Regions from separate parts of the Streptomyces winkii genome, predicted to be linked through region 2. Evidence: predicted binding sites of a transcription regulator. Region 2 holds the regulator's gene; each other region holds the start of a gene.

Region 1 (9,352 bases), on a different contig from region 2:
GCTCATGTAGTCGCGGTAGACCGCCAGGTCCTGCCGGGAGGGGTAGGCGAGGGCGAGGTGCACGACGCGCCCGCGCCACTCGGGACGGTCGGCGAGCAGACGGCCGTACGCGTGCAGCCCGCGGACGATGTTCTTGGAGAGCTCGGTGCGGTCGACCCGTACGACCGTGCGGCGCGGCCGCCCGTCCTCGTCGCTGCCGATCTCCTCGCGCAGCAGGGCGATTCGCTCCTCGACGTCCTCACGCCCGGCCCGCTCCCGGAGGAACTCCGCGTCCGCGCCCAGTCCGTGGACGCCGAGGCGCGTCCGGCGGCCGTCGAGCTCGATCTCCAGCTCGCCCGTCGACTCGTCCTCGGCGACGGCGGCGCCCAGCACGGCGACGCAGCAGTCCGCGAAGCCCCGCGCCCAGCGGCGGGTGAGGAACGCGGCGCGGTCGGCGCCCAGCATTCCGCGGAGGACCTGCTCCGCGACGGCGTCGGGCAGCATCCGGTAGTAGTCCGGCGGCGCCCACGGCGTGTGCGAGAAGTGCCCGATGCGCAGATCGGGGCGGCGCTCGCGGAGCATCCCGGGCACCAGCGTCAGGTGGTAGTCCTGCACAAGCACGGTCGCACCCTCGGCGGCGTCCTCGGCGAGGGCGTCCGCGAAGGCCGCGTTGTAGCGCTCGTACGACGCCCACTGCCGCTCGAACTCCGCGTCGAAGGACGGCTCCAGGGGCGTCTGGTAGAGCATGTGATGGACGAACCAGAGCACGGAGTTGGCGATGCCGTTGTAGGCGTCGGCGAAGACCTCCTCGGGGATGTCCAGCATCCGTACGGACTGGCCGCCGGTGTCCTCCCTGTTCAGCCGCCCGCCCGTGCGGCGCACGGCCTCGCGGTCGCCGTCGCCGAGGGCCGCGCACACCCAGACCGCTTCGCCACGGCTGGACGGGGCACCGCCGGAGCCCTCCCCTGCCTGCGCCGGGGAGGCCCCGTGCGCGATGGCCGAGAGCCCCGAGACGAGGCCGCCGCCCCCGCGCTTCGCGGAGAGCGAGCCTCCTCCGGAGACCGAGTAGGAGACGGGACCCCTGTTCGACGCGACCAGTACGTCCGCCTGGGCCTGCTGGGAAGCGCGTTCGACGACCATGGCCCGAGCTTAGCCGCGCCCCGATCCACGCAAACGTGACGCGCCTCGCGCCCGGCGGCGCGCCGGAGCCGGTGTCGGCAGGGCCGGTACGCCCGTGCTCCGGGACCGGGGACCTCCGTTCCGCCTCACGCCCTCGTCCCCCGCGCCGCGCGAGGCGGGGCGGGGTGCCCCGGACATCCCGGACGCCAAGATCCTCGCGCGAGGCGGGAGTTGGCGAGACGGAGCGTGCGCCGCCCGGCCCGGTCCCAGGCGCGCCCAGAAGATCTACGCCGCCCGGCGCTCCGCGTACTCCTCGATCTCCCGCATCGGCGGACGCTCCACCGTGTCCACCGCGTGGCTGCGCGGCGCGAACCCGCCCGGGGCCGACGCCTCCCGCTCGAACTGCGTGAGCGTGGGACGTACGAGCGCCGGACGGGCCAGGCGTCCGCCCCGCGCCAGGCGGAGCTGCGCGGTGTGGTGGATGGCCGCCGCCATGCGGCCCAGCGCCTGCCCGTCCTGGTGCCGGTGGCGCCGCACGCCGACGTCGACCTGGGCGAGCGCGTCGAGGCCCGCCGTGTGCAACGAGTCGATGAGCAGGCCGAGTTCGACGCCGTAGCCGACGGGGAAGGGCAGCTGCTCCAGCAGCGTGCGGCGCGCCGCGTACTCGCCGCCGAGCGGCTGTACGAAGCCCGCGAGGCGCGGCCAGTGGAGGTTGAGCAGCGGCCGCGCGACGAGTTCCGTGACCCGGCCGCCACCGGCCGGATCGTCGCCGAACGGCCGGTCGTACATCGCCTTGACCAGCCGCAGCTGCGGATCGGTGAGCAGCGGGCCGACGACGCCCGAGACGAAGTCGGCGGAGAAGTCCTCCAGGTCGGCGTCGACGAAGCAGACGATGTCGGAGCTCGTCGCCAGCAGCGACCGCCACAGCACCTCGCCCTTGCCCGGCAGCGCGGGCAGCCGTGGCAGCACCTCGTCGCGGTGGACGACCTTGGCGCCCGCGCCCGCGGCGACCGCGGCCGTAGCGTCGGTCGAGCCGGAGTCCAGCACCACCAGCTCGTCCACGAGCGCGGTGGAGGCGCCGGCCGCCGACTCCATCAGCTCGCGCCGGATCACCGAGACGATCCCGCCGACGGTCCGCTCCTCGTTCAGCGCGGGCAGTACGACGGCGACTCTCGCGCCCGTGGCCCGCTTGGCCGCGAGCAGCCGGCTGAGGGGACGGTCGGCGCACGAGAAGGACCGGCGCTCCAGCCACTGCTCGACTTCCTCCAGCACGCAGCCACTCCCTGTGATCCATCTCGCGGTACGGACGCCTGTCTCAACGGGCAGGCCTGTCGGTTACAGTCTTGAACAACGTGGAAGGCGATCGCATGCCGGGTCCGGCCCGGCCGTCGAAGGCCGTCCGCGACAACTTCACACCGCTCATCCAGAGGGGCAGAGGGAACGGCCCGTTGAAGCCCCGGCAACCCTCCGGCCGGTCTCGCACCCAGCGACATGACATGCGCGAGGCTCCCGGCTCGGGAAGGTGCCAATTCCGTCTCGTGGCGAGATACGTCACGGGGAAGATGAGGAGAAAGGGCCTCGCCGAATCATGGCTGTTCAAGCTGCCGCCAGCACCACCGTCGATCCGCTCGGCGCCGGAGCCGGCACACTCGGCCCCGCCGCCGCGCTCTCCTGTCGCGAATGCGGCGAGCGCACCCCGCTCGGCCCGGTCTTCGCGTGTGAGGCCTGTTTCGGGCCGCTGGAGATCGCGTACGAGTTCCCCGGCGGCGGTGCCTCAGGGGCCGACGCCCTGCGCAGGCGCATCGAAGGCGGCCCGGACAACATCTGGCGGTACGCGCCGCTGCTGCCGGTCCCGGCCGACGTGGCCGAGAAGCCCAACATCAACCCCGGCTTCACCAAGCTCGTCCAGGCGGACCGGCTCGCGCGCGAGCTCGGCGTCACCGGCTCCCTGCACATCAAGGACGACTCCGGCAACCCGACGCACTCCTTCAAGGACCGCGTCGTCGCCATTGCCGTCGAGGCCGCCCGGGCCTTCGGCTTCACCACGCTCTCCTGCTCCTCGACGGGCAACCTCGCGGGCGCGGTCGGCGCCGCCGCCGCCCGCGCCGGCCTGCGCTCGTGCGTGTTCATCCCGCACGACCTGGAGCAGGGCAAGGTCGTCATGGCGGCGGTCTACGGGGGCGAACTCGTCGGCATCGAGGGCACTTACGACGACGTGAACCGGTTCTGCTCCGAGCTGATCGGCGACCCGGCGGGCGAGGGCTGGGGCTTCGTCAACGTCAACCTCCGCCCGTACTACGCCGAGGGCTCCAAGACCCTCGCGTACGAGATCTGCGAACAGCTCGGCTGGCGCCTGCCCGATCAGCTCGTGGTCCCCATCGCGTCCGGCTCGCAGCTCACGAAGATCGACAAGGGGCTGAAGGAGCTGATCGCGCTCGGCCTGGTCGAGGAGAAGCCGTACAAGATCTTCGGCGCGCAGGCGGAGGGCTGCTCACCGGTCTCCCGCGCCTTCAAGGACGGGCACGACGTCGTACGTCCCGTCCGCCCGGACACCATCGCCAAGTCGCTGGCCATCGGCAATCCGGCCGACGGCCCGTATGTGCTGGACATCGCGCGCCGTACGGGCGGCGCGGTGGAGGATGTCGACGACCCGCGGATCGTCGATGCGATCAAGCTGCTGGCGCGGACCGAGGGGATCTTCGCCGAGACGGCGGGCGGGGTCACCGTCGGCGTCACGAAGAAGCTGATCGAGGAGGGGAGGCTCGACCCGACCCTCACCACCGTCGTCCTCAACACGGGCGACGGCCTGAAGACCCTGGACGCGGTCGCTCCCACCACCGGGCCGACCGCCGTCATCCGTCCCACCCTGGACTCCTTCCGAGAGGCTGGTCTCGCATCATGAGCGTGAACGTCCGTATCCCGACCATCCTGCGCACCTACACCGGGGGGCAGGCGGAGGTGAGCGCCGAGGGCGCGACGCTCTCCGAGGTGCTGGCCGATCTGGAGAAGAACCACACCGGCATCGGTGCGCGCGTGCTGGACGACTCGGGCAAGCTGCGGCGCTTCGTCAACGTCTACGTCAACGACGACGACGTGCGCTTCGAGCAGGGTCTGGAGACCCCGACCCCGGACGGCGCGGGCGTCTCGATCATTCCCGCGGTCGCGGGCGGCTGCTGAGGTCTCGGGCCTGCTGCTGTCTCGTGAGAGGTCCGTGAAGGCCCCTTGCGTGCGGCTCGGGTCCGCTTACGGTCGAACCGCCTCCTCCGGAGAACGTGAAGAATCGGAGGGGGCGGTTCCGCGTGTGGGGACGCGATAGGGTTGCGGACAATCCCACCCCAGTGAGTCACCCGGCGCGTGCCGGGAGCATATGAGAACGCGACAAGTTGTGCCCGGAATCGGGGCGGCAATTGTCGTGTTGGTGCGCTATGCCCGGCCTCGCTTGCCCCGCTTCCTCGGGGATTGCGGGCTTTTGGGCCCCGTTTCGATGCTCAGAATTCTCGTCTTCGTGACCTGTTGCAGAGGGCGTCCGTACAGATACATTCAGCCGCGGTCGACGCGTTCCGGCGTACGCCCCCGCATGCCTGCGGGGGGCCGCGCCGGAGGTGAGGTCTGACCCGGGTTCGTGAAGTGCGGGCTCGTGCAAGGGCCAGTAATAGGGGAGTTAGGGATGGCTCAGGGCACCGTCAAGTGGTTCAACGCGGAGAAGGGATACGGCTTCATCGCGGTCGACGGTGGTGCGGACGTATTCGTCCACTACAGCGCGATTCAGATGGACGGCTACCGCACCCTGGACGAAGGACAGCGGGTCGAGTTCGAGATCTCGCAGGGTCAGAAGGGGCCGCAGGCGGACATGGTCCGTGTGACTGCCTGAGCACCCGCAGCACTGCGCAGAACTGCACCAGCCGTACAACAGCCGTACAACAGCCGTACGAGGGGCCGTACTCCACAGAGGAGTACGGCCCCTCTGTGCTGCCCGGTCTGTGCTGTCTGTGCTGCCCGGCGTCGACGCCCCTCCCCCGTGAGCCCCCCGTCGCCCTCTTCGGGTGCCGCTGCTTGCGTCCGTCCCCGCCCCGTGTGATGTCCTGAGGGCGCTTGCACTCGCAGGGGTCGAGTGCTAATCATTGCGTTAGCACTCTACGAGTGAGAGTGACAGTCAAGGACCGGGTCGGTGAGGCTCGTTCGCCGGGTGGAGCAAGGAACCACGCGGCTTCCGGGCCGTCCGTCGCGGGCGCCAGCGCGGTCCGGTATACCCGTCCCCTGGTTGTTCAGGGGGATCCCCAGTCCGGGAGGGACCACTTCACATGGCCAAGATCATCGCGTTCGACGAGGAGGCGCGGCGCGGCCTCGAGCGCGGGATGAACCAGCTCGCTGACGCCGTCAAGGTCACGCTCGGCCCGAAGGGCCGGAATGTCGTGCTGGAGAAGAAGTGGGGCGCCCCCACGATCACCAACGACGGTGTCTCCATCGCCAAGGAGATCGAGCTCGAGGGCGAGTACGAGAAGATCGGCGCCGAGCTCGTCAAGGAGGTCGCCAAGAAGACGGACGACGTCGCCGGTGACGGCACGACGACCGCGACCGTCCTCGCCCAGGCGCTCGTCAGGGAGGGCCTGCGCAACGTCGCCGCGGGCGCCAACCCGATGGCGCTCAAGCGCGGGATCGAGCGGGCGACCGAGGCCGTCTCCGCCGCCCTGCTGGAGCAGGCGAAGGACGTGGAGACCAAGGAGCAGATCGCCTCCACGGCCTCCATCTCCGCCGGCGACCCGCAGATCGGCGAGCTCATCGCCGAGGCGATGGACAAGGTCGGCAAGGAAGGCGTCATCACCGTCGAGGAGTCGCAGACCTTCGGGCTCGAGCTGGAGCTCACCGAGGGCATGCGCTTCGACAAGGGCTACATCTCCGCGTACTTCGCCACCGACATGGAGCGCATGGAGGCGGAGCTCGAGGACCCGTACATCCTCATCGTCAACTCCAAGGTCAGCAACGTGAAGGACCTCCTTCCGCTGCTGGAGAAGGTCATGCAGTCGGGCAAGCCGCTGCTGATCATCGCCGAGGACGTCGAGGGCGAAGCGCTCTCCACGCTCGTCGTGAACAAGATCCGCGGCACCTTCAAGTCCGTCGCCGTCAAGGCGCCGGGCTTCGGCGACCGGCGCAAGGCCATGCTCGGTGACATCGCCATCCTCACCGGCGGCACCGTCATCTCCGAGGAGGTCGGCCTCAAGCTGGAGAACGCCGGTCTGGAACTGCTGGGCCGCGCACGCAAGGTCGTCATCACCAAGGACGAGACGACGATCGTCGACGGTGCGGGCGAGAGCGACCAGGTCGCCGGCCGCGTCGCGCAGATCCGCGCCGAGATCGACAACTCCGACTCGGACTACGACCGCGAGAAGCTCCAGGAGCGTCTGGCGAAGCTGGCCGGCGGCGTCGCCGTCATCAAGGCCGGTGCCGCCACCGAGGTCGAGCTCAAGGAGCGCAAGCACCGCATCGAGGACGCGGTGCGCAACGCCAAGGCGGCCGTCGAGGAGGGCATCGTCGCCGGCGGTGGCGTGGCCCTCATCCAGGCGTCCAGCGTCTTCGAGAAGCTGGAGCTCGAAGGCGACGAGGCCACCGGCGCGCAGGCCGTCAAGCTCGCGCTGGAGGCGCCGCTCAAGCAGATCGCGGTCAACGCCGGCCTCGAGGGCGGCGTCGTGACGGAGAAGGTGCGCAACCTCAAGGCGGGTCACGGCCTCAACGCCGCCACCGGCGAGTACGTCGACATGCTGGCCGAGGGCATCAACGACCCGGCGAAGGTGACGCGTTCCGCGCTTCAGAACGCCGCCTCCATCGCGGCGCTCTTCCTGACGACGGAGGCCGTCATCGCCGACAAGCCGGAGAAGGCGGCCGCCGGTGCGGGCGACCCGACCGGTGGCATGGGCGGTGGCATGGACTTCTGACCGCGCGTCGGTCGGAAGCCCGTAGCCTCCCGGCACGGATACGGACCGAGGGCGGCATCCCGGAAGGGGTGCCGCCCTCGGCGTGCCTCAGCACCCGCGCACGCGGCCTACACCCGCGCTCCGTTGTCGTGCGGTGAGCGTCGCGTCTTGACGCGTGCGGGCCGCGGCGGGCGGCCGGCCGGGCGGGACGGCGTACTCGTACGGCCCTCGAACTCGACGGCGAGGGGCGCACCGACGAAGAGCGACGAGTACGAGCCCACCGAGATCCCGATCAGCAGGGCCAGCGCGAAGTCGCCGAGCGAGTCTCCGCCCAGCACCGCGAGCGCGGCGATGATGAACAGCGCGCCCATGCCGGTGTTGAGGGTGCGCGGGACCGTCTGCACGACCGCCCTGTTGACCACGCTCCGGAAGGAACTCCTCGGTTCCCCGTGCACGCGGCCCTGCCCCTTCCCGTGCCCCTGCCATTCGGAGCGGACCCGGTCGAAGATGACGACGGAGTCGTTGACCGAGTAGCCGATGACGGTCAGCAGCGCCGCGAGGAAAACACCGTCCACCGGCTTCCCCAGCCATGCGAACGCGCCGATGAGGATCACCGCGTCGTGGACGAGGGAGAGCACCGCCGACGCCCCGAACGTCCAGCGGAACCTGAAGGCCAGATAGAGCAGTTGGGCACCGAGTGCGACTCCCAGCGCGATCAGGGCGTGCTGCCGCAGCTCGTCGCCGAGGCTCGGCCCGAACAGCTCGTCGCGCACCTTCCCGGTGTCGCCGCCGAGGTCCGCGAGCGTCGAACGGACCGTCTCCTCCTGCCCGTCGGTGAGCTGCTCGGAGCGCACCGTGATCTCGTGACCGCCGGACGTGCCGTCGCCGCCCCCGGAGCCCTGTACGACGGCGTCCGGCAGACCCGCGTCGGCGAGAGCCGAACGCGCGGCCTCGGGATCGACGGCCTGACTCGTCGAGTACTCCACGAGCCGTCCACCGCTGAACTCGACGCCGAAGTCCAGCCCGCGCAGGACGATTCCGCCCACCGCGAGCACGACCGCCGCGGCCGAGACCGCCAGCCAGGTCCTGCCGTGCCGCATCCAGTCGGGATTGCGCTTCGTCAGCCGGGTGCGTACGCGCCCGAGCCCTGCCAGGCCCGTGATCCGCGGATGCGCCCGCACCGTACGGCGGTTCACGGTGAAGTCGACCAGCACCCTCGTGACGACGAGGGCACTGATCATCGAGGCGAGCACGCCGATGGAGAGGGTGACGCCGAAGCCGCGCACGGGTCCCGAGGCGAGCGTGAACAGCAGCAGGGCGGCGAGGAGCGTCGTGACGTTGGAGTCGACGATCGCCCCGAACGCGCCGCGGAAGCCCTTGGCCGAGGCGGTGCGCAGGCTTCTGCCCCGCCCGTACGCGTACTCCTCGCGAGCGCGCTCGAAGACCAGGACGTTGGCGTCGACGGCCATGCCGATCGCGAGGACGAAGCCCGCCAGCCCCGGCAGCGTGAGCGTCGCCCCGAACGCCAGCAGCGCGGCGTACGCGATCAGCCCGTAGCACAGCAGGCCCACCGCGGTGAGCGCGCCGAGCAGCCGGTAGACGCAGACGATGAAGCCGGACGTGAGCAGGACGCCGATCACGGCCGCCCATGTGCTCGCCTTGATCGCCTCGGCGCCCAGGGTCGGCCCCACGGTGTGCTGTTCGATCACCTCGACCGGGACGGGCAGAGCGCCGCCCTCGATCAGAGTGGCCAGCTCCTTCGCCTCCCCCTCGGTGAAGTCCCCGGTGATCTGCGTGTTCCCCCCGGTGATCCCGTGGCCGCACGAGACGGACGGGTCGACCTGCGGCGAGGAGATGACCTTCTCGTCCAGCACGATCGCCACGCGCCGCTGCGGGTCGCCGGCCGGGGAGCAGGCGGCCTTGCCCGTCAGGTCGGCCCACCGGTCCTCGCCCTTGTCGCGGAAGCCGAGGTCGACGAACCAGCCGGAGCCCCGCTGGGGGTCGACGGAGGCTCTCGCCGACTCCACCTCGATGCCGGTCATGGCGGTGCCGCCGAGCCGGACCGGGCGGCCGGACTCGTCGGTGGACGGGCCGTCCTTGCCGTTCTTCGTGGACTGACCGTGCTTGCTTTCCTTGCCGTTCTTGCCGGTTGCGGGGTCCCGCTCGTCCCGGTCCGGGACGCCCTTCACCGGATGGAACGTGAGCTGGGCCGTGCGGCCGAGGACCTCGGCGGCCTCCTTCGGATCCTGGAGGCCGGGGAGTTCGACGATGATGCGGTTGTCGCCGGACCGTACGAGGCCCGGTTCGGAGACTCCGAGCGCGTCCACGCGCTGGCGAAGTACCTC
Region 2 (9,352 bases):
GCCCGCCGCCTGCCTGCGTTGCTGGATCAGGTCGACGACCGCCTGGCGGTTGGCGATGCGCGCCTCCGACTGGGCGTCCGGATTGGCCTTCTGCTGGGCGATGAAGTTCTGGTTGTTCTGAAGGGCCTGGTCGAGTCCCGCGCAGGCCTCTCCCGCCTGACTCGTACCGACGGACACCGCTGTGATCCCCGCCGCGAGAACAGCGGCGCCGACACCAGCGAGAGCCTTCACCCTCAGACTGCTCTTCCGTTTCCGGGACATTGCTGCTCCTGTTTCTCAGAGGAACGGACGGTCCCCCACACGCGACTGAAGGTACGTACAAATCTCGGCCGTTGCAGAGTTGTTATCAGGGATCGGCAAGGAACTTGACGCGGGAGCGCGCCGTGTATGTCCGGAGTCGCGGGAGTTCAGGGCCGGTTCAGAACCGGTTCATGGCCGTTCAGGACCGCCTCTTCGGAACGGGGACGCGCGACAGGTCCTCCGCCACCGTCAACTCCCCCTCGAATCCCGCCTGCCGGGCCTGCCGGGCGAAGACGGAGGCGTCCCGGTAGCGCTGCGAGAAGTGTGTGAGGACGAGGCTGCGCACGCCCGCCTCGGCCGCCGCAGCGCCCGCCTGGCCGGCGGTGAGGTGCCCGTACTCCTCGGCGAGCGCCGCGTCCTCGTCCAGGAACGTGGCCTCGATGACGAGCAGATCGCAGTCCTGCGCGAGAGCGAGGACGCCGTCGCACATGCGGGTGTCCATGACGAACGCGAACCTCTGCCCCGGCCGCGGCTCACTGACCTCTTCGAGCCGTACGCCGCGCAGTTCGCCGGAGGCCTTCAGCCGGGAGACGTCGGGGCCGCGGATGCCGCGGGCCTCCAGCCGCTCCGGGAGCATGCGGCGCGAGTCGGGCTCGGTGAGCCGGTAGCCGTACGCCTCGACGGGGTGGGACAGCCGGTGCGCGAAGAGCGTGAAGGGCGGGGGCTCCGCGGACTCCGCGGACTCCCCGGGCCCGGCAGCACCGACGGGTACGGCGGGTACGGCGGGTACGGCGGGTCCGGCCGGACCGGGGGAGGCCAACTCCCCCGTACCGGCGACGGGTTCGGGACGCAGCCGCACCGTCTCGCGATACGCCGTCGCATAGCGCAGCCGCTCGAAGAAGCGCTCCCCGCTCGCCGGATAGTGCGCCGTGACGGCGTGCGGCACCCGGTCGAGATTGATGCGCTGGATGACACCGGCCAGCCCCAGCGCATGGTCGCCGTGGAAGTGCGTGACGCAGATACGGGTCAGATCGTGGGCCGAGACTCCCGCGCGCAGCATCTGGCGCTGGGTGCCCTCGCCGGGGTCGAAGAGGATGCCGTGCCCGTCCCAGAGGAGCACATAGCCGTTGTGATTGCGGTGCCGGGTCGGCACCTGGCTGGCGGTGCCCAGCACGACAAGTTCACGTGAGGACATCTGTGTGCGGAGGCTCTCTGCGGCGGACGGTCACCCGGGCGGCCAGTTGAATCCGCGCCCGCCCAGGACGTGTGCGTGCGCGTGGAAGACCGTCTGGCCCGCGCCGGAGCCGGTGTTGAAGACGACGCGGTAGCCGGTGCCGGGGCCCCTGTCGCTGGCCGCGATGTTCTCCGCCTCGGCGACCTCGCCCGCTTCGAGCAGCACGTCCACGGCGAGCTGCGGCTCGGCGGCGGCGAGAGTGGTGGCGTCCGGGTAGTGCGCCTTGGGGATCACGAGCACATGCGTGGGCGCCTGCGGGTTGATGTCGCGGAACGCGATGATCGTCTGCGACTCCCGTACCACCGTCGCCGGGACCTCACCGGCGACGATCTTGCAGAACAGGCAGTCGGCCTGCGGTTCTCCAGCCATGCCGGGGATGCTACCTGTGCTCGCCGCCGCGGGACCCACCCGAACCACCGCTGCCGGCAGCGCCCGCGCGAGGGGCGCGCTACCTGCCCGAGGGGCCGGTACGGGGGCGCGAGCGCCGGTCGTCAGCCGTGAGCGGCCGGTCGCCGGCCGTCCGTTCCCGGCGGCCAGCCCGTGGGCGGACCCGCGTCGCTAGTCCCAGCGTCCGGTACGGCCCAGCAGCAGCGCCGTCGCCGCCGTACCGGCCGTCGAGGTGCGCAGCACGCTCCGTCCGAGACGGCAGGTCCGCGCGCCGGCGTCGGCGAACGCCGTCAACTCCTGCGGGGCGACGCCGCCTTCGGGGCCCACGACCAGCACGATGCCGCCGTCCGGCGGCAGTTCGGCGGCGGCCAGCGGCAGATCGCCCTCCTCGTGCAGGACGACGCCCAGCTCCGCGCCCGCCAGCAGCCCGGCGACCTCCGCGGTCGTGGCGAGCTCCGCGACCTCGGGGAAGCGCAGCCGCCGCGACTGCTTGCCCGCCTCGCGCGCCGTGGAGCGCCACTTGGCGAGGGACTTGCGCCCCCGCTCTCCCCTCCACTGGGTCACGCAACGCGACGCGGCCCACGGCACGATCGCGTCGGCCCCGGTCTCCGTCATCGTCTCTACGGCGAGTTCGCCGCGGTCGCCCTTCGGCAGTGCCTGTACGACGGTGATGCGTGGCCGCGGCTCGGCCTCCGTGCGTACGGACGTGACGGCGACCTCCAGGCGGTCCTTGCCCGAGACGGCCCGCACCGTGCCGTGCGCGCCGGTGCCCGCGCCGTCCGTGAGGACGATCTCCTCGCCGGTGCGCAACCGCCGCACCGATACCGCGTGCCGTCCCTCGGGACCCTCGATCACGACCGTGCCGCCGTTCTGCCGTGCCGCGTCCGCGAGTTGGGCGGTGTCCGCCAGGAAGACGGGAGCGGTCACAGCGAGCCGCCACCGCCGGCGCCGCTGCCGCCGCCCACCCCGCCCTGCTTGGCGATCCGGTCGCGCGCCATCGCCAACTCCGTGACCAGGACGTCCATCAGCTGCGCCGCGGGCAGATCGCGCGCCAGCCGGTGCCCCTGCCCGGCCCACAGCGCCATGCCCTGCGGGTCCTTCGCCCTGGCGGCAGCCTTGCGCACGCTCGCGGTGAGATGGTGCACGTGCGGATAGGCCGCCGGGGCGTACGGGCCGTGCTCGCGCAGGAAGCGGTTGACGAGCGCACGGCCGGGCCGACCGGAGAAGGCCCGGGTGAACTCCGTACGTGCGAAGAGGGAGTTGGTCATGGCCTGCTTGTGCAGCAGGTCGGCCCCGGACTCGGGGCACACGAGGAACGCCGTGCCCAGCTGGGCCGCGCTCGCGCCCGCCGCCAGCACCGCCGCGATCTGCTTGCCGCGCATCAGCCCGCCCGCGGCGACGACCGGCAGCCGTACGGCCTCCCTCACCTGCGTCACCAGCGTGAGCAGCCCGAGGCCGCTGCCGGTGCCGTCGGCCTGCGGATCGTCCCGGTGGGTGCCCTGGTGGCCGCCGGCCTCGATGCCCTGCACGCACACGGCGTCCGCACCGGAGAACTCCGCGGTCTGCGCCTCGCCGACGGAGGTGACGGTGACGACGGTGTACGTCCCGCGCTTCGTGAACCGCTCCAGCACATGCCGGGTCGGGCAGCCGAAGGTGAAGGAGACGACGGGGACGGGATCGTCGAAGAGGATGGCCAGCTTGGCCTCGTACGCGTCGTCGGTGGTGTGGTCGGTCTCGCCGAGCTCGGTCTCGAACCACGCCGCCTCGCCGGCGAGCTGCGCCCGGTAGCGCGCCAGCGCACCCGAGTCGGCGTTGTCGGGCTGCGGCATGAACAGGTTGACGCCGAAGGGGCGTTGGGTCTGGCCCCGCAGCTGCTTGATCTCCTCGTACATGGCCTCCGGCGTCTTGTAGCCGGCGGCGAGGAAACCCATGCCGCCCGCCTCGCTGACGGCCCCCGCCAGCTCCGGGCACGAAGGCCCGCCCGCCATGGGGGCCTGCACAATCGGATGCTCCGTGAGGTCGGAGAACGAGATCGGCGCGGAGGGCATGGGCACATCCTGTCACGCGGTGCGGAGCCGCCCGGGCCCGGACCTGCTCTTCAGTGCAGGGCACCGGGACGGACGGGATCAGGAGAGCGGATGAGAGACATGACGGATGTCACGGACGCGACGGTTCCGCCGGACTCGAGGACCCGAAGACCCGGAGCCCTCGTCTCCGCGGGGGCGGAGGCCGAGGGCCGCGAGGCCCAACAGCCCGGAGCCACCGGACTGTTCACACCCTTCCTTGAGCTCAGCGGCCGTTGAACGCGTCCTTCAACCGGGAGAACAGCCCCTGCTGACCGGGCTGGAACTGGCCCGTCGGCCGTTCCTCGCCGCGCATCTCCGCGAGCCGCCGCAGCAACTCCTCCTGCTCGGGCTCCAGATTGGACGGCGTCGTCACCTCGACGTGGACGATCAACTGCCCCCGTCCGCCGCCCCGCAGATGCGTGACGCCGCGCTCGTGCAACGGGATCGACTGCCCGGACTGCGTGCCGGGCCGGATGTCGACCTCCTCCATGCCGTCCAGCGTCTCCAGCGGGACCTTCGTGCCGAGGGCCGCCGCCGTCATCGGGATGGTGACCGTGCAGTGCAGGTCGTCGCCCCTGCGCTGGAAGACCGGGTGCGCGGTCTCGTGGATCTCCACGTACAGATCGCCCGCGGGGCCGCCGCCCGGACCCACCTCGCCCTCGCCGGCGAGCTGGATGCGCGTGCCGTTGTCGACGCCCGCCGGGATCTTCACCGTCAGGCTGCGCCGCGAGCGGATGCGCCCGTCGCCCGCGCACTCCGGGCAGGGCGTGGGCACGACCGTGCCGAACCCCTGGCACTGCGGGCAGGGCCGCGAGGTCATGACCTGCCCGAGGAACGAGCGCGTGACCTGGGAGACCTCTCCCCTGCCGCGGCACATGTCGCAGGTCTGCGCGGAGGTGCCGGGCGCCGCGCCCTCGCCGTTGCAGGTGTTGCAGACGATGGCCGTGTCGACCTGGATGTCCTTCGTCGTACCGAACGCGGACTCGTCGAGCTCGATGTCGAGCCGGATCATGGCGTCCTGGCCGCGGCGCGTACGGGATCTGGGCCCGCGCTGCGAAGCGGTGCCGAAGAAGGCGTCCATGATGTCGGAGAAGTTGCCGAAGCCGCCCGCTCCGCCGAAGCCGCCGCCTGCTCCTCCGGCGGCGCCCGCCGCCGGGTCACCGCCGAGGTCGTACACCTGCTTCTTCTGCGGGTCGGAGAGGATCTCGTAAGCGGTGTTGATCTCCTTGAACCGCTCCTGCGTCTTCGGATCCGGATTGACGTCAGGGTGCAGCTCGCGCGCAAGCCTGCGGAAGGCCTTCTTGATGTCGTCCTGCGAGGCGTCGCGCTGCACGCCGAGGACCGCGTAGTAGTCCGTCGCCACTTACGACTCCGCGAGGATCTGTCCGACGTACCGTGCCACTGCGCGTACAGCTCCCATCGTTCCGGGGTAGTCCATGCGGGTCGGTCCGACCACGCCCAGCTTGGCGACTGCTTCGTCGCCCGAACCGTAGCCGACCGAAACCACCGATGTGGAACTCAGCCCTTCGTGGGCATTCTCATGCCCGATTCTTACGGTCATTCCCGGGTCCTTCGCTTCCCCGAGCAGCTTCAGCAGCACGACCTGCTCCTCCAGCGCCTCCAGCACGGGCCGGATGGTCAGCGGGAAGTCGTGCCCGAAGCGGGTGAGGTTGGAGGTGCCGCCGATGATCAGCCGCTCCTCGGTCTCCTCGACGAGACTCTCCAGCAGAGTCGCCAGCACCGTGGAGACGGTGCCGCGGTCGGCGCCCTCGAACGCGTCCGGCAGGTCCTGCACGAGGGAGGGCACCTCGGTGAACCGCTCGCCCACGACACGGCTGTTGAGCCGGGCCCGCAGATCGGCCAGGGCCGAATCCCCGATGGGCTCCTGGCAGTCGATGAGGCGCTGCTCCACCCGGCCGGTGTCCGTGATCAGTACCAGCATCAGCCGCGCGGGCGCGAGGGAGAGCAGCTCCACGTGCCGCACCGTCGACCGCGTCAGCGACGGATACTGCACGACGGCGACCTGGCGGGTCAGCTGTGCGAGCAGCCGCACCGTGCGGCCCACCACGTCGTCCAGGTCGACGGCGCCCTCCAGGAAGTTCTGGATGGCCCGGCGCTCGGGCGGCGAGAGCGGCTTGACGCCCGCGAGCTTGTCCACGAAGAGCCGGTAGCCCTTGTCGGTCGGGATGCGCCCGGCGCTCGTGTGCGGCTGTGCGATGTAGCCCTCGTCCTCCAGCACCGCCATGTCGTTGCGGACCGTGGCCGGTGAGACCTGGAGGTTGTGCCGCTCGGTGAGCGCCTTGGAGCCGACCGGCTCCTCCGTCCCGACATAGTCCTGGACGATGGCGCGCAGCACTTCGAGCCTTCGTTCGCTCAGCATTGCGCACCTCCCGTCGGCTTCGTGTGTCCTCGCCTGCGACCTGCACCGCGGGGCGCCGGCGCCACTGCCGTCCCCTGGCGTCTCCGGCGTCCCTGGCACTCTCGCCGATGGAGTGCCAGATCCCCTGGGTCAGTGTACGGCCGGTTGAGGCGGCGTGGGCAAGAGCCATCCGTATCGACGGTATCGCGGGGGCGCGCTACTGGGTACTTCCCAGTAGCGTCAACCCATGGCCGCGAACTGGCACGGGCACGGCACGACGGCACCCGGCGAGGCCGGGTGGGAAGAGCTGGTGCCCGGCGTCGTACGGCGCAGGCTGCCGCACTGGGACGCGACGGTGGGCGCGGTCCGCGGGACCGCGGGCGTGCTCGTCGTCGACACCGGATCGGGTGCCGAGGAGGGCGCGGGCATCCGCGAGGGCCTGCGCGGCCTGTACGGGCTGCCCGTGACGCACGCCGTGCTCACCCACTCCCACTTCGACCACGTCTTCGGCACGGCCGCGTTCGACGGCGCCCACGTGTACGGGGCGCAGGGGCTCGGCGCGCATCTCGCGGGCGCGCGCGAGGAGTTGAGGGAGGACGCGGTGCGCCACGGCATGGCGCCGGACGCGGCCGGGGAGTCGGCCGCCCGGCTCGTACCGCCGCGGCACGGCGTCTCCGTGCAGCTCACGCTGACGCTGGGCGAGCGGTCCGTGCGGCTGGTGAACATGGGCGCCGCACACAGCGGGTTCGACCTCGCGGTGCTCGTGAACGGCAGCGGCAGGGGGACCGGCCGGGCCGTCGTCTTCTGCGGCGACCTCGTCGAGGAGTCCGGCGATCCGCAGGCGGGCCCGGACGCGGACCCGTCGCGGTGGCCGCAGGCCCTGGACCGGCTGCTGGCGCTCGGCGGCGAGGACACGCTGTACGTGCCGGGGCACGGCGCGGTCGTGACCGCCGACTTCGTACGCGCTCAACGGGACGTCCTGGCACGCCGATTCGCCGGGTCGTGAAGAATGCCGCCATGCGCAGCCGCTCTTACGATCCCGACCTGACGCCGCCGTGGAAGAAGCAGCAGCCGGTGCCCGAGGTGCCGGCCGACCCCGATCTCGTCGTCGAGGAGATCACCACGGGCTTCTGCGGCGCCGTGATCCGTACGGAGAAGACCGCGCAGGGACCGACGGTCACGCTGGAGGACCGCTTCGGCAAGCACCGCGTCTTCCCGATGGAGCCGCGGGGATTCCTGCTGGAGGGCAGGACGGTCACGCTCGTACGTCCGGCCGCCGCCGCTCCCCGAGGCGCCTCCGCCGGGGAGGGCGCGGCGACGTCTGCGGCCCGGCCGTGGACGGCCTCCGGCTCGCTGGCCGTCCCGGGCGCGCGGGCGCGGGTGGCGCGGGCAGGGCGGATCTATGTGGAGGGACGGCACGACGCGGAGCTCGTCGAGAAGGTGTGGGGAGACGACCTGCGCATCGAGGGCGTGGTCGTCGAGTACCTGGAGGGCGTCGACGATCTCCCCGCGGTCGTACGGGACTTCGCCCCCGGCCCGGACGCCCGTCTCGGCGTCCTGGTCGACCACCTGGTCCCGGGCTCGAAGGAGTCCCGCATCGCGTCGGAGGTCACGGACGCCCACGTCCTCGTGGTCGGCCACCCGTACATCGACATCTGGGAGGCGGTGAAGCCGTCCTCTGTCGGCATCGAGGCGTGGCCACGGGTACCGCACGGCCAGGACTGGAAGACGGGTGTCTGTCACGCCCTGGGCTGGGACACCAACACGGGCGCGGCATGGCAGCGCATCCTGGCCTGCGTCCACGACTACCGCGACCTGGAACCGGCCCTGCTGGGCCGCGTGGAACAGCTCATCGACCACGTGACGGTGGGGTTCTCCTGAGGGACGGGGCAGGGGGACCTGATTCGGGGCGCGGGCGCAGGCGGCTATGCCGCGGAGGGCACGCGCCCGAGGGGCGCGAGGCCCGGAAGGCACGCGAACGCCCGCGCCGGGGACGGCCGGGACGGTGACGAAGACCGCGAGGCGCAACCACCCAAACCGGGTCGATGGCCGAAACCGGCGGCCGCGGTGACGCGCACGCGCCGCGGCCCAGGAGGCGGAGCGCTACAGGACACCCGAGCCGGGCGGGACGCGGCTACGCCGCGGAACGCACGGCAAGCCACGGACACGCGCCCGGCGCGCACGCGCGCACAGAACAGCCGGAGCCACGGCCGGAAACCTGAGACGTGACGCTCACGGTCGTGGCCAGCACAGGGCCCGCCCGGGGCGCTCGCCCGGAGCCGACAACAACGCCGCGTCCGACCAGGCCCCGCATCGCGGACAATGGAACGCATGCCCTCCGCACCGCCCGACGGCGATCCCGTGCCCGAGAGCGGCTCGCTGCCGCCCGAGGCCCTCGCGGGCCGCGCCTCACGCCCGCTCGGCTTCTATCTGCACGTGCCGTACTGCGCGACCCGCTGCGGCTACTGCGACTTCAACACCTACACCGCCGCCGAGCTGCGCGGCCCGGGCGGCGTGCTCGCGTCCCAGGAGCGCTACGCGGCGACGCTCTGCGACGAGATCCGCCTCGCCCGCAAGGTCCTCGGCGACGACCCGCGCCGCGTCGCCACCGTCTTCGTCGGCGGCGGCACCCCGACGCTGCTGCCGCCCGAGGACCTCGGCTCGATGCTCGCCGCCGTACGCGACGAGTTCGGGCTGACGGCGGACGCGGAAGTGACCACCGAGGCGAACCCCGAATCCGTGAGTCCGCAGTACCTGGAGCGGCTGCGCGAGGCGGGCTTCAACCGGATCTCCTTCGGGATGCAGAGCGCTCGCCGCCATGTGCTCGGGGTCCTGGACCGCACCCACACGCCGGGCCGCCCGGAGGCGTGCGTGGCGGAGGCCCGCGCGGCGGGCTTCCGGCACGTCAATCTCGACCTGATCTACGGCACGCCCGGGGAGAGCGACGACGACTGGCGGGCCTCGCTGGAGGCGGCCCTGGCGGCGGAGCCCGACCACGTCTCCGCGTACGCGCTGATCGTCGAGGAGGGCACGCGGCTCGCCCGCCGGATCCGCCGCGGAGAGGTG
Region 3 (9,352 bases), on a different contig from region 2:
GTGCGCGGATCGGCGAGCGGTGGCTCGTGGGAGACCGGGTGGTACTGGAGGTGACCGCTCCGCGCATCCCGTGCCGTACGTTCGCGCGCTGGCTCGACGAGCGGGGATGGGTGAAGCGCTTCACGGACAGGGCGCTGCCCGGCGCGTATCTGCGGGTGATCGAGCCGGGGAGCATCCGCGGCGGGGACCCGATCAGCGTCGTTCACCGGCCGGAGCACGAGGTGAGCGTGAGCTTCCTCTTCCGCGCGCTGACCCGGGAGCCCGAGCTGCTGCCACGTGTGCTCGCAGCCGGCGAGGCTCTCCACCCGGAGGCCCGTCGCAACGCCCTGCGGCGTACGGCCCGTCGAAGCGCCGATAGCGTGCCCCCATGACGACTGCGTTGATCACGGGAGCGACCGCCGGCCTCGGGGCCGCCTTCGCGCGGCGGCTCGCACGGGACGGACACCACCTCGTGCTGGTCGCCCGCGACAAGGAACGCCTAGCGGAGCAGGCGACGCTGCTGCACGACCGGCACGGCGTCGAGGCGTCCGTGCTCGCGGCGGACCTCGCGACCGACGAGGGCATCTCCGCCGTCGAGGCCCGGCTGGAGGACGCGGAGCGCCCCGTGGACCTGCTGATCAACAACGCGGGCTTCGGCAACAAGGGCACGTTCCTGAACGTCCCCGTCGAGGACGAGCTGACGATGCTCAAGGTCCACTGCGAGGCGGTGCTGCGGCTCACGTCGGCTGCGGCGAAGGGCATGCGGGAGCGGGGCCGCGGCGGCGTGGTCAACGTGGCGTCGGTCGCCGCGTTCGTGCCGCGGGGGACGTACGGGGCGAGCAAGGCGTGGGTCGTGCAGTTCACGCAGGGGGTGGCCAAGGACCTCGCGGGCTCGGGGGTGCGGCTGATGGCGCTGTGCCCGGGTTTCGTACGTACGGAGTTCCACGAGCGGGCCGGGATGGACGCGGGGAACGTCCCGGGGTGGATGTGGCTGGACGCGGACGCGGTCGCCGCCGCCGCGATGAAGGACCTGGCCCGGGGCAGGGCGCTCTCCATTCCGGATGCGCGCTACAAGGCGCTCATGGGTGCGACGCGGCTCCTGCCCAGGGAGCTGCTGGCCAAGGCGTCGACGACGACGGGCCGAAGGTTCGGGCCGCGCTGAGGAGTTCGGCCCGGCCGTGCCGACGGCCGATGCGCGCACAGGGCGGAGAGCACCGAGGCCCGGTGCCCCAACGAAGGGGCACCGGGCCTCGGTTCGGGCTCGGCCGAACTGAACGCGTCAGTGGGAGTGACCGTGGCCGTGGCCCGCGGCGGCCGGCTCTTCCTCCTCCGGCTTCTCGACGACCAGCGTCTCGGTCGTGAGCAGCAGCGAGGCGATCGACGCCGCGTTCTCCAGCGCGGAGCGCGTGACCTTGACCGGGTCGATGACGCCGGCCTTGATCAGGTCGCCGTAGTCGCCGGTGGCCGCGTTGAAGCCCTGGTTGCGGTCGAGTTCGGCGACCTTCGAGGTGATGACGTACCCCTCCAGGCCGGCGTTCTCGGCGATCCAGCGCAGCGGCTCGACCACGGCGCGGCGCACGACGGCGACACCGGTGGCCTCGTCGTCCGTCTTGCCGAGCGAGCCCTCCAGGACCTTCGCGGAGTGCACGAGGCTGGCGCCGCCGCCCGCGACGATGCCCTCCTCGACAGCCGCGCGGGTCGCGGAGATCGCGTCCTCAAGGCGGTGCTTCTTCTCCTTGAGCTCGACCTCGGTCGCCGCCCCGACGCGGATCACGCAGACGCCGCCGGCCAGCTTGGCGAGGCGCTCCTGGAGCTTCTCGCGGTCCCAGTCGGAGTCGGTGGCCTCGATCTCGCCCTTGATCTGGGCGACTCGGGCCTCGACGTCCTCACGCTTGCCCGCACCGTCGACGATCGTCGTGTCGTCCTTGGTGACGGTGACGCGGCGCGCGGTGCCGAGCACGTCCAGCCCGGCCTGGTCGAGCTTGAGGCCGACCTCCTCGGCGATGACGGTGGCGCCGGTGAGGGTCGCCATGTCGCCGAGCATCGCCTTCCGGCGGTCGCCGAAGCCGGGCGCCTTGACGGCGACGGCGTTGAACGTGCCGCGGATCTTGTTCACGACGAGGGTGGAGAGCGCCTCGCCCTCGACGTCCTCGGCGATGATCAGCAGCGGCTTGGAGCTGCCCGCCTGCATGATCTTCTCCAGCAGCGGCAGCATGTCCTGGATGGAGCTGATCTTGCCCTGGTGGATCAGGATGTACGGGTCGTCGAGGACGGCCTCCATACGCTCCTGGTCGCTGACCATGTACGGCGAGAGGTAGCCCTTGTCGAAGGCCATGCCCTCGGTGAAGTCGAGCTCCAGGCCGAAGGTCTGGGACTCCTCGACGGTGATGACGCCGTCCTTGCCGACCTTGTCCATCGCCTCGGCGATGAGCTCGCCGACCTGCTTGTCCTGGGCGGACAGTCCGGCGACGGAGGCGATGTCCGACTTCGAGTCGATCGGCTGGGCGTTGGCGATCAGGTCGTCGGAGACGGCCTTGACCGCGGCGTCGATGCCCTTCTTCAGGGCGGCGGGCGAGGCGCCGGCCGCCACGTTGCGCAGGCCCTCGCGGACCAGGGCCTGGGCGAGCACGGTGGCGGTGGTGGTGCCGTCGCCGGCGATGTCGTTGGTCTTGGTCGCCACCTCCTTCACCAGCTGCGCGCCGAGGTTCTCGTAGGGGTCCTCGACCTCGACCTCACGCGCGATGGTGACGCCGTCGTTGGTGATGGTGGGTGCGCCGAACTTCTTGTCGATGACGACGTTGCGGCCCTTGGGGCCGATCGTCACCTTCACGGTGTCGGCCAGCTTGTCGACGCCGCGCTCGAGGGCGCGGCGCGCGTCCTCGTCGAACTTCAGGATCTTGGCCATGGGAGCTGTTGAGTCCTCTCGAACGAACCGCGCCCCGGCCCCGGTACATCTCGAGCGATGCGGGAGGGACCGGGGCGCGGATCAGAAGTGTCTTCCGGCTTCGGTGACTTACTTCTCGACGATCGCGAGAACGTCGCGAGCCGAGAGGACGAGGTACTCCTCGCCGCTGTACTTCACCTCGGTGCCGCCGTACTTGCTGTACAGCACGATGTCGCCGACGCTCACGTCGAGCGGCAGACGGTTGCCGTCCTCGAAGCGGCCCGGGCCGACGGCCAGGACCGTGCCCTCCTGGGGCTTCTCCTTGGCGGTGTCCGGGATGACCAGGCCTGAGGCCGTGGTCTCTTCAGCGTCGAGCGGCTGGACCACGATGCGGTCCTCAAGCGGCTTGATGGCAACCTTGCTGGCGGTCGTCACGATCCGACCTCCCCCTTCGGAGATCTCATAACGGGGTCTTATGTCTGGGGTGGCGACCTGGCAGATCCGTCGTCGCGGGTGCCGGATCTTCCTGTCGCTGTGTCTGGCACTCGCCTTGGGAGAGTGCCAGGGTCGACATTATGCCGCGGTTAGCACTCCGTCAACTAGAGTGCCAGGCGAGCGAGCCGTGCACCCCGGACCCGGGCGGCCGGCTCTCCGCCCGGACGGGAGAATGCGGGTGTGGACCGTGAGGCGTTCGCCGCGCTGCTCGGCGATGAAGGACAGGCGCTGCTGGGCTCGTTGGAGCGGTACGAGCCGGACAGCGAACTGGCCGTGGCGACGCGGCTGCGCCGTACACACGAACCCGGACTCGTGTCGGCGGCGCTCGGCCAGGCGCGGCTGCGGCAGCGGGCGGCGGCGAAGTTCGGCGCGGACGCGGAACGGATGTACTTCACGCCGAACGGTCTGGAGCAGTCGACGCGGGCGAGCGTCGCCGCGTACCGGGCGGGACGCTTCTCGCGGCTCGGCGTGCCGCGGCTGGCCGATCTGTGCTGCGGCATCGGGGGCGACGCGATCGCGCTGGCGCGCGCCGGGATGGACGTACTGGCCGTCGACGGCGACGCGTTGACGTGCGACGTCATACGGGCCAACGCGGCGGCGCTCGGGCTGGGCGACCGCATCGAGGTGCGCTGCCAGGACGTGCGCGACGCCGACGTCTCCGGCTGCGACGCCGTCTTCGTGGACCCCGCGCGCCGCGGCGGCAGGGGGCGCATCTTCGACCCCGAGGCGTACTCGCCGCCGCTGTCGTGGGCGGTCGAAGTGGCCCGGCGCGTCTCGTACTCGGCGCTGAAGGTGGCACCGGGCATTCCCCACGACGCGGTCCCGGAGGACGCCGAGGCCGAGTGGATCTCGGACTCGGGGGACGTGAAGGAGGCCGTGCTCTGGTTCGGTACGGGCGGCGCCGTTGAGAGTTCGCCCGTACGAGCGACGCTGCTGCCGGGCGGACATTCACTCTCGTCACGCGGGCTTCCCGATCCGCCCGCCGGGCCGGTCGGCCGTTTTCTGTACGAGCCGGACGGCGCGGTCGTACGGGCCCATCTGGTGGCCGAGGTCGCGGAGGAGCTGGGAGGCCGGCTCGTCGACCCGGCGATCGCCTATGTGACGTGCGACGAGGCGCGCCCGACCGCGTACGCGACGGGCTACGAGATCACCGATGTGCTGCCCTTCCAGCTGAAGCGGCTGCGGGCGCTGCTGCGCGAGCGCGGCATCGGCGTGGCCACCATCAAGAAGCGCGGCTCGGCCGTGGAGCCGGCGGAGCTGCGCAAGAAGCTCAGGCTCGAAGGCCCGGGCGAGTGCACGGTGTTCCTCACGCGGGTCGCGGGCGCGCCGACGGTGCTGCTCGGGCGGCCCCTGGGACCGCCCACGTCGCCGGCGGCAGCCCTGATCTGACCAGGCGTCAACCAGGCGCCGGCCGCAGTCCGTACGGCGGTCAGACCTGCTCGAAACGCCAGCGGTGCACGGGGCGTGCCCTCAACTCCTCGGGCGGCTCGGGGAGTTCGGGAAGCTCCGCGGAGAGGTCCGCGGACCACCACGTGATGACGAGCACGCGGTCGCCGGGAGCCGTGAAGGTCTCGCGGCGCTGCGGCGGGCTCTCCAACTCCTGGGCGCGGGCCCAGGAGAGCAGCTCACCGCCGCGGCCGCCGGCCGCCTTCGCCTCCCACATGAGGGCGACGGTCATGAGTAGAGGTTCTCCCGGCTGAGTTCGTGCACATGGTCGTGCGTGTGGCCGTGGTCGTGGGCGCCGTCCTGCGCGTGCGTGAGCGAGGGAGCGTGCGAACGGCCCGGCATGTGCGGCTCGGTGACGGGAAAGGACGAGTCCGCGGGGATGTCCCAGTCGGACGCGGCGCGGCGCCGCGCGACCAGCTCGGCACCGAGGGCCGCGACCATCGCGCCGTTGTCCGTGCACAACTTCGGCCGGGGCACGCGCAGTTCGATGCCCGCGTCGGCACAGCGCTCCTCGGCCATGGCGCGCAGCCGCGAGTTGGCGGCGACTCCCCCGCCGATCATCAGGTGGTCCACGCCCTCGTCCTTGCAGGCGCGGACGGCCTTGCGCGTCAGCACGTCCGTGACCGCCTCCTGGAAGGACGCGCTCACATCCCGTACGGGCACCTCCTCGCCGGCGTTGCGCTTGGCCTCGATCCAGCGCGCGACGGCCGTCTTGAGGCCGGAGAAGGAGAAGTCGTACGGGGCGTCGCGCGGCCCCGTCAGCCCGCGCGGGAAGGCGATCGCCTCGGGGTCGCCCTCGCGTGCGTACCGGTCGATGACGGGGCCGCCCGGGAAGCCGAGGTCGAGGACGCGGGCCACCTTGTCGAAGGCCTCCCCCGCCGCGTCGTCGATGGTCGAGCCGAGCGGGCGGACGTCCGCGGTGATGTCGGGGGCGAGCAGCAGCGAGGAGTGGCCCCCGGAGACGAGCAGGGCCATGGTCGGCTCGGGCAGCGCGCCGTGTTCGAGCTGGTCGACGCAGATGTGGGAGGCGAGGTGGTTGACGCCGTAGAGCGGCTTGCCCAGCGCGTACGCATACGCCTTGGCCGCACTGACCCCGACGAGCAGCGCGCCCGCGAGCCCCGGCCCGGCAGTGACCGCCACGGCGTCGAGGTCGGAGGCGGAGACGCGGGCCTCGCGCAGGGCGCGTTCGACGGTGGGGACCATCGCCTCCAGATGGGCGCGGCTGGCGACCTCGGGCACGACGCCGCCGAAGCGGGCGTGCTCGTCCACGCTGGAGGCGACGGCGTCGGCGAGCAGGGTGTGGCCGCGGACGATGCCGACACCGGTCTCGTCGCATGAGGTCTCGATGCCGAGGACGAGGGGTTCGTCAGCCATGGGTCTTCGTTCCTTGGGAGGGGTTCGTCGAGGGGATGGGGGTCTCCAGGCGCATGACGAGTGCGTCCACGTTGCCTGGCTGGTAGTAGCCGCGGCGGAGGCCGATGCGGGTGAATCCGAAGCGCTCGTAGAGGCGTTGGGCTGGCGCGTTGTCGACGCGGACCTCCAGCATCACCTCGTGGCACGCGAACTCGGCGGCCGCGGCGAGGAGCCGGCGCAGGAGGCGCGCGCCGAGGCCGGTGCCGCGGTGGGACGGGAGCACTCCGATGGTCTGGATGTCGCCGGTGCCGCCGACGGCGGCGAGGCCGCCGTAACCGACGAGGCTGTGCCCGGTGCCCTCGGCTCCGCCCGGGCCTTGAGCACCGCCGATCCAGCTGTCCCGGGCCTCGGCGACGACGTAGCGGCGGGTGGCGCCGGGGCCGCGCGCGTGCGCGAGCTCCGACCAGAACAGGCCGACCGACCAGGCGTCCTCGGGAAAGAGGATCCGTTCGAGGTCGAGGACGCGCTCGATGTCCCACCAGCGCATCTCGCGGAGCACGACGTCGGCGCTCCCGGGGCGGCCGTCCTCCGCGGCGGTACGGGTCACCTGGGCGTGACCACCTTGTAGTTGGCGGGCACACGGGCGTCGGGGCGCCGGAGGTAGAGGGGCCGCGGCGGCGGGAACTCCTCGCCCTTGGCGAGCTTCTCCGCGGCAAGGCAGGCCAGCGCGGCGGCGGACTGTTCGAGGGGGAGGTCCGTGCGCAGCCCCGTGAAGGTCTCCTCGTACAGCCGCGCCCCCGCGCCGACGGCGGGCATCGCGGTCACCTCGGCCGGCAGCTCGCCGGGGCGGTCGACGGCGGGGCCGCCGATGCGCGTACGGGCGTCGGCGTACCGCGCCCAGTAGACCTCCTTGCGGCGGGCGTCCGTCGCGACCACGAAGGGGACGTCCAGGCCGGAGGCGTACGCGATCCCGTCGAGCGTGCACAGACCGAGCACCGGGATGCCGAGCGCGGCACCGAAGGACTCAGCGGTGGCCAGCCCCACCCGCAGCCCGGTGTAGGGGCCGGGGCCCGTGCCCACGACGATGCGGTCGACGTCGGGCAGGGGGCGGCCGGCCTCGCGCAGCACCCGGTCGACCGACGGCAGCAGCAGTTCGCCGTGGCGGCGGGCGTCGATCTGGTCGGAGGCCGCGAGGAGGCGGTCGCCGTCGGTGTCGTACAGCGCGACGGTGACGGCCGGCGTGGCGGTGTCAAGAGCGAGCAACAGCACGGTAGCCAGCCTACGGCGGATCGGAGGCGGCCGGTTCCGGGGTCCCGCACGGGACGCTTTCGGGTGACCTGCACCCGGGAGGCCGGAGCGGGGCCTCAGCGCTCCCCGCCGGCCCCCCGCTGCATGCGCTTCTGCTGCATGTGCTGCGCGGCGTCGCCGAAGGGCATGTCCGCGCCCGTCAGCTTCGCGCGTATCCCGTGCTTCTCCACGGTGATCCCGCGAAGGCGCACGTCGCCGGGTATCTCCGGCAGCCGCACCGACAGCGAGAGCTTCTCCGCGAGCTTCGGCTCCTCGATCCTCTTCAGGCCCTCGATCAGCGCGGGGTCGATGCCGATCCGCTTCAGCAGCCAGGGGTGCTCGACCACGACGTCGAGCATGTTGATCTTCATGAGCCTGTCGACGAAGCGCGGGGCTCCGGTCGTGCGGCGCAGCTCCGTCTCGCTCCGCCGCACCTGCGCGGCCCGCTCCGGCGAGAGCCCGAACCGCTCGGCGACGGCTCCGATGCGGAAGAGGGCCTTCGCCTCCGCGGCGTCACGCTTGATGCGGTCGGCGACGGGACGGGCCAGCCGCAGGCCGCCGTCCTCGCCAGGGGTGTACGAGAAGAGGCCGGGCACCCTCAGCCGCATGCGGTCCACGGTCGTGCCGACTCCGTGGTCGCCGGTCCGGCGCAGATGGGCCCGCGCGCCCACCTCGACCCGCTTCCCGGCCACGGGCAACTCGCCGCGCGCCAGGACGGAGTCGCGCGAGCCGGCGGTGAAGTCGACCTGGGATGTGCCCAGTTCACGGTCCAGATCGTCGAAGTCGAGCAGTACGTCGCCCCTCATCCTGCCGAGCACCGCGCCCTTGACGGAGGACGGGGCGTCGCCCACGATCCGGACGTCGTCGACGGAGCCCTTCACCTGCGCGACCGATATCCGGCCCGCGGGCATGTCCGGGACGGTGACCTCGACATGGTCGAGCCGCTCGCGCGCGACCTGGGTCAGGAACGGGAACCCGCCGATGTGCACCTCGGGTTGGGCGTGCAGCTTCAGCGCTCTCTGCACCTTCCCGGCGGCCTCGTTCTCCGCGTACAGGGCGGCCCAGCGGTCGCCGACCGCGAGGAAGGCGAGGAGCACGGCGAGGGCGACGGCGGCCTTCACCGTGCCGACCGTCCTGGAACGGCGGCGCCTGCGCACGGCGCGCAGATAGGGCATCCGGTCCTCGGGACGCTCCCCGGGATGCTCGTCGGCCAGGTCGTGGTCGGAGCGCAGCAGGAACCCGCCGGGGATGCGGGACGTGCCCGAGTGCCGTGCGGGAAGGTCCTGTTCGGCACTCGGATCCGCGTGCCCGTGCGCGCGGACGTCCACGTTCACGTCGCCGCAGGTGTCGCTGTGCCCGTCGCCGTACGCGTCGCTGTGTCCATCGCCGTACACCTCGCCGCGGAAACCGTCGTACGGGCTGCCGTAGAGGCCGCTCCCGGCCGGCGGCCCTCCGTCGTGGACGGGGTCGGGGCCCGGTCCGAGCGCGTCGTACGGGCTGGGTCTCTGCCCCGCGACCGGTGGCGCGTCGGGCGACGCCAACTCCTCGTAAGGATTCGGTGCCTTGCGTGGCCACCCTGTGGATCTTGTCGGGGGTCGGTGCGCGCTCATCGCCACATGCGAACACAAGACCGACGCGATCTCCAACTCCCGCCCGTGGAACGGGGAATGGCGCATCGGAGCGGTCACACGCGCCCTGCGCGGGAACGGCCGCCGCGGACCGCTGCGGCTCTCGGCAGCCCTCCGGGCCGCTTCACCTGCTGCTACCGTCGACGCCGGAACGAGGACTCTGAGAGGGGCGGCGCACGGTGGCACGTGGCAGCGGCGCGGGAGCGGTGGTGGCGGCGCTTACGGCGGCAGCCCTGGCCGTCATCGGATTCTTCACCTACCAGGCGAGCGCCGCGCAGGA

What was found. The regulator HrcA, encoded in region 2, represses chaperone genes, less so after heat shock. The targets are predictions, from matches to a motif close to TTNGCACTCNGNNNNNCNGAGTGCNAA.
Region 1: groL (chaperonin GroEL) is a predicted target of HrcA. The motif match lies at 5,225-5,251, and genes of this name have one in related genera.
Region 3: groES (co-chaperone GroES) is a predicted target of HrcA. The motif match lies at 3,448-3,474, and genes of this name have one in related genera.

What each region holds. Positions count from the first base shown of each region.
Region 1 is NZ_JASTTH010000005.1:574,365-583,716, reverse strand. It holds gene QQM67_RS18200 (alpha,alpha-trehalose-phosphate synthase (UDP-forming)) at 1-1,119, opposite strand, end outside; gene QQM67_RS18195 (glucosyl-3-phosphoglycerate synthase) at 1,384-2,370, opposite strand; SAM riboswitch class I at 2,515-2,667, shown strand; gene thrC (threonine synthase) at 2,687-4,000, shown strand; gene QQM67_RS18185 (MoaD/ThiS family protein) at 3,997-4,275, shown strand; gene QQM67_RS18180 (cold-shock protein) at 4,766-4,969, shown strand; gene groL (chaperonin GroEL) at 5,400-7,028, shown strand; gene secD (protein translocase subunit SecD) at 7,136-9,352, opposite strand, start outside.
Region 2 is NZ_JASTTH010000002.1:84,198-93,549, reverse strand. It holds gene QQM67_RS04795 (hypothetical protein) at 1-261, opposite strand, end outside; gene QQM67_RS04790 (ribonuclease Z) at 440-1,435, opposite strand; gene QQM67_RS04785 (histidine triad nucleotide-binding protein) at 1,466-1,843, opposite strand; gene QQM67_RS04780 (16S rRNA (uracil(1498)-N(3))-methyltransferase) at 2,033-2,788, opposite strand; gene QQM67_RS04775 (nitronate monooxygenase) at 2,785-3,909, opposite strand; gene QQM67_RS04770 (hypothetical protein) at 4,000-4,164, shown strand; gene dnaJ (molecular chaperone DnaJ) at 4,151-5,290, opposite strand; gene hrcA (heat-inducible transcriptional repressor HrcA) at 5,291-6,307, opposite strand; gene QQM67_RS04755 (MBL fold metallo-hydrolase) at 6,534-7,292, shown strand; gene QQM67_RS04750 (DUF3097 domain-containing protein) at 7,304-8,167, shown strand; gene hemW (radical SAM family heme chaperone HemW) at 8,618-9,352, shown strand, end outside.
Region 3 is NZ_JASTTH010000001.1:300,168-309,519, reverse strand. It holds gene QQM67_RS01510 (MOSC domain-containing protein) at 1-371, shown strand, start outside; gene QQM67_RS01505 (SDR family NAD(P)-dependent oxidoreductase) at 368-1,141, shown strand; gene groL (chaperonin GroEL) at 1,259-2,884, opposite strand; gene groES (co-chaperone GroES) at 2,993-3,301, opposite strand; gene QQM67_RS01490 (class I SAM-dependent methyltransferase) at 3,539-4,747, shown strand; gene QQM67_RS01485 (hypothetical protein) at 4,788-5,036, opposite strand; gene tsaD (tRNA (adenosine(37)-N6)-threonylcarbamoyltransferase complex transferase subunit TsaD) at 5,033-6,178, opposite strand; gene rimI (ribosomal protein S18-alanine N-acetyltransferase) at 6,171-6,704, opposite strand; gene tsaB (tRNA (adenosine(37)-N6)-threonylcarbamoyltransferase complex dimerization subunit type 1 TsaB) at 6,761-7,426, opposite strand; gene QQM67_RS01465 (LmeA family phospholipid-binding protein) at 7,522-8,985, opposite strand; gene QQM67_RS01460 (hypothetical protein) at 9,252-9,352, shown strand, end outside.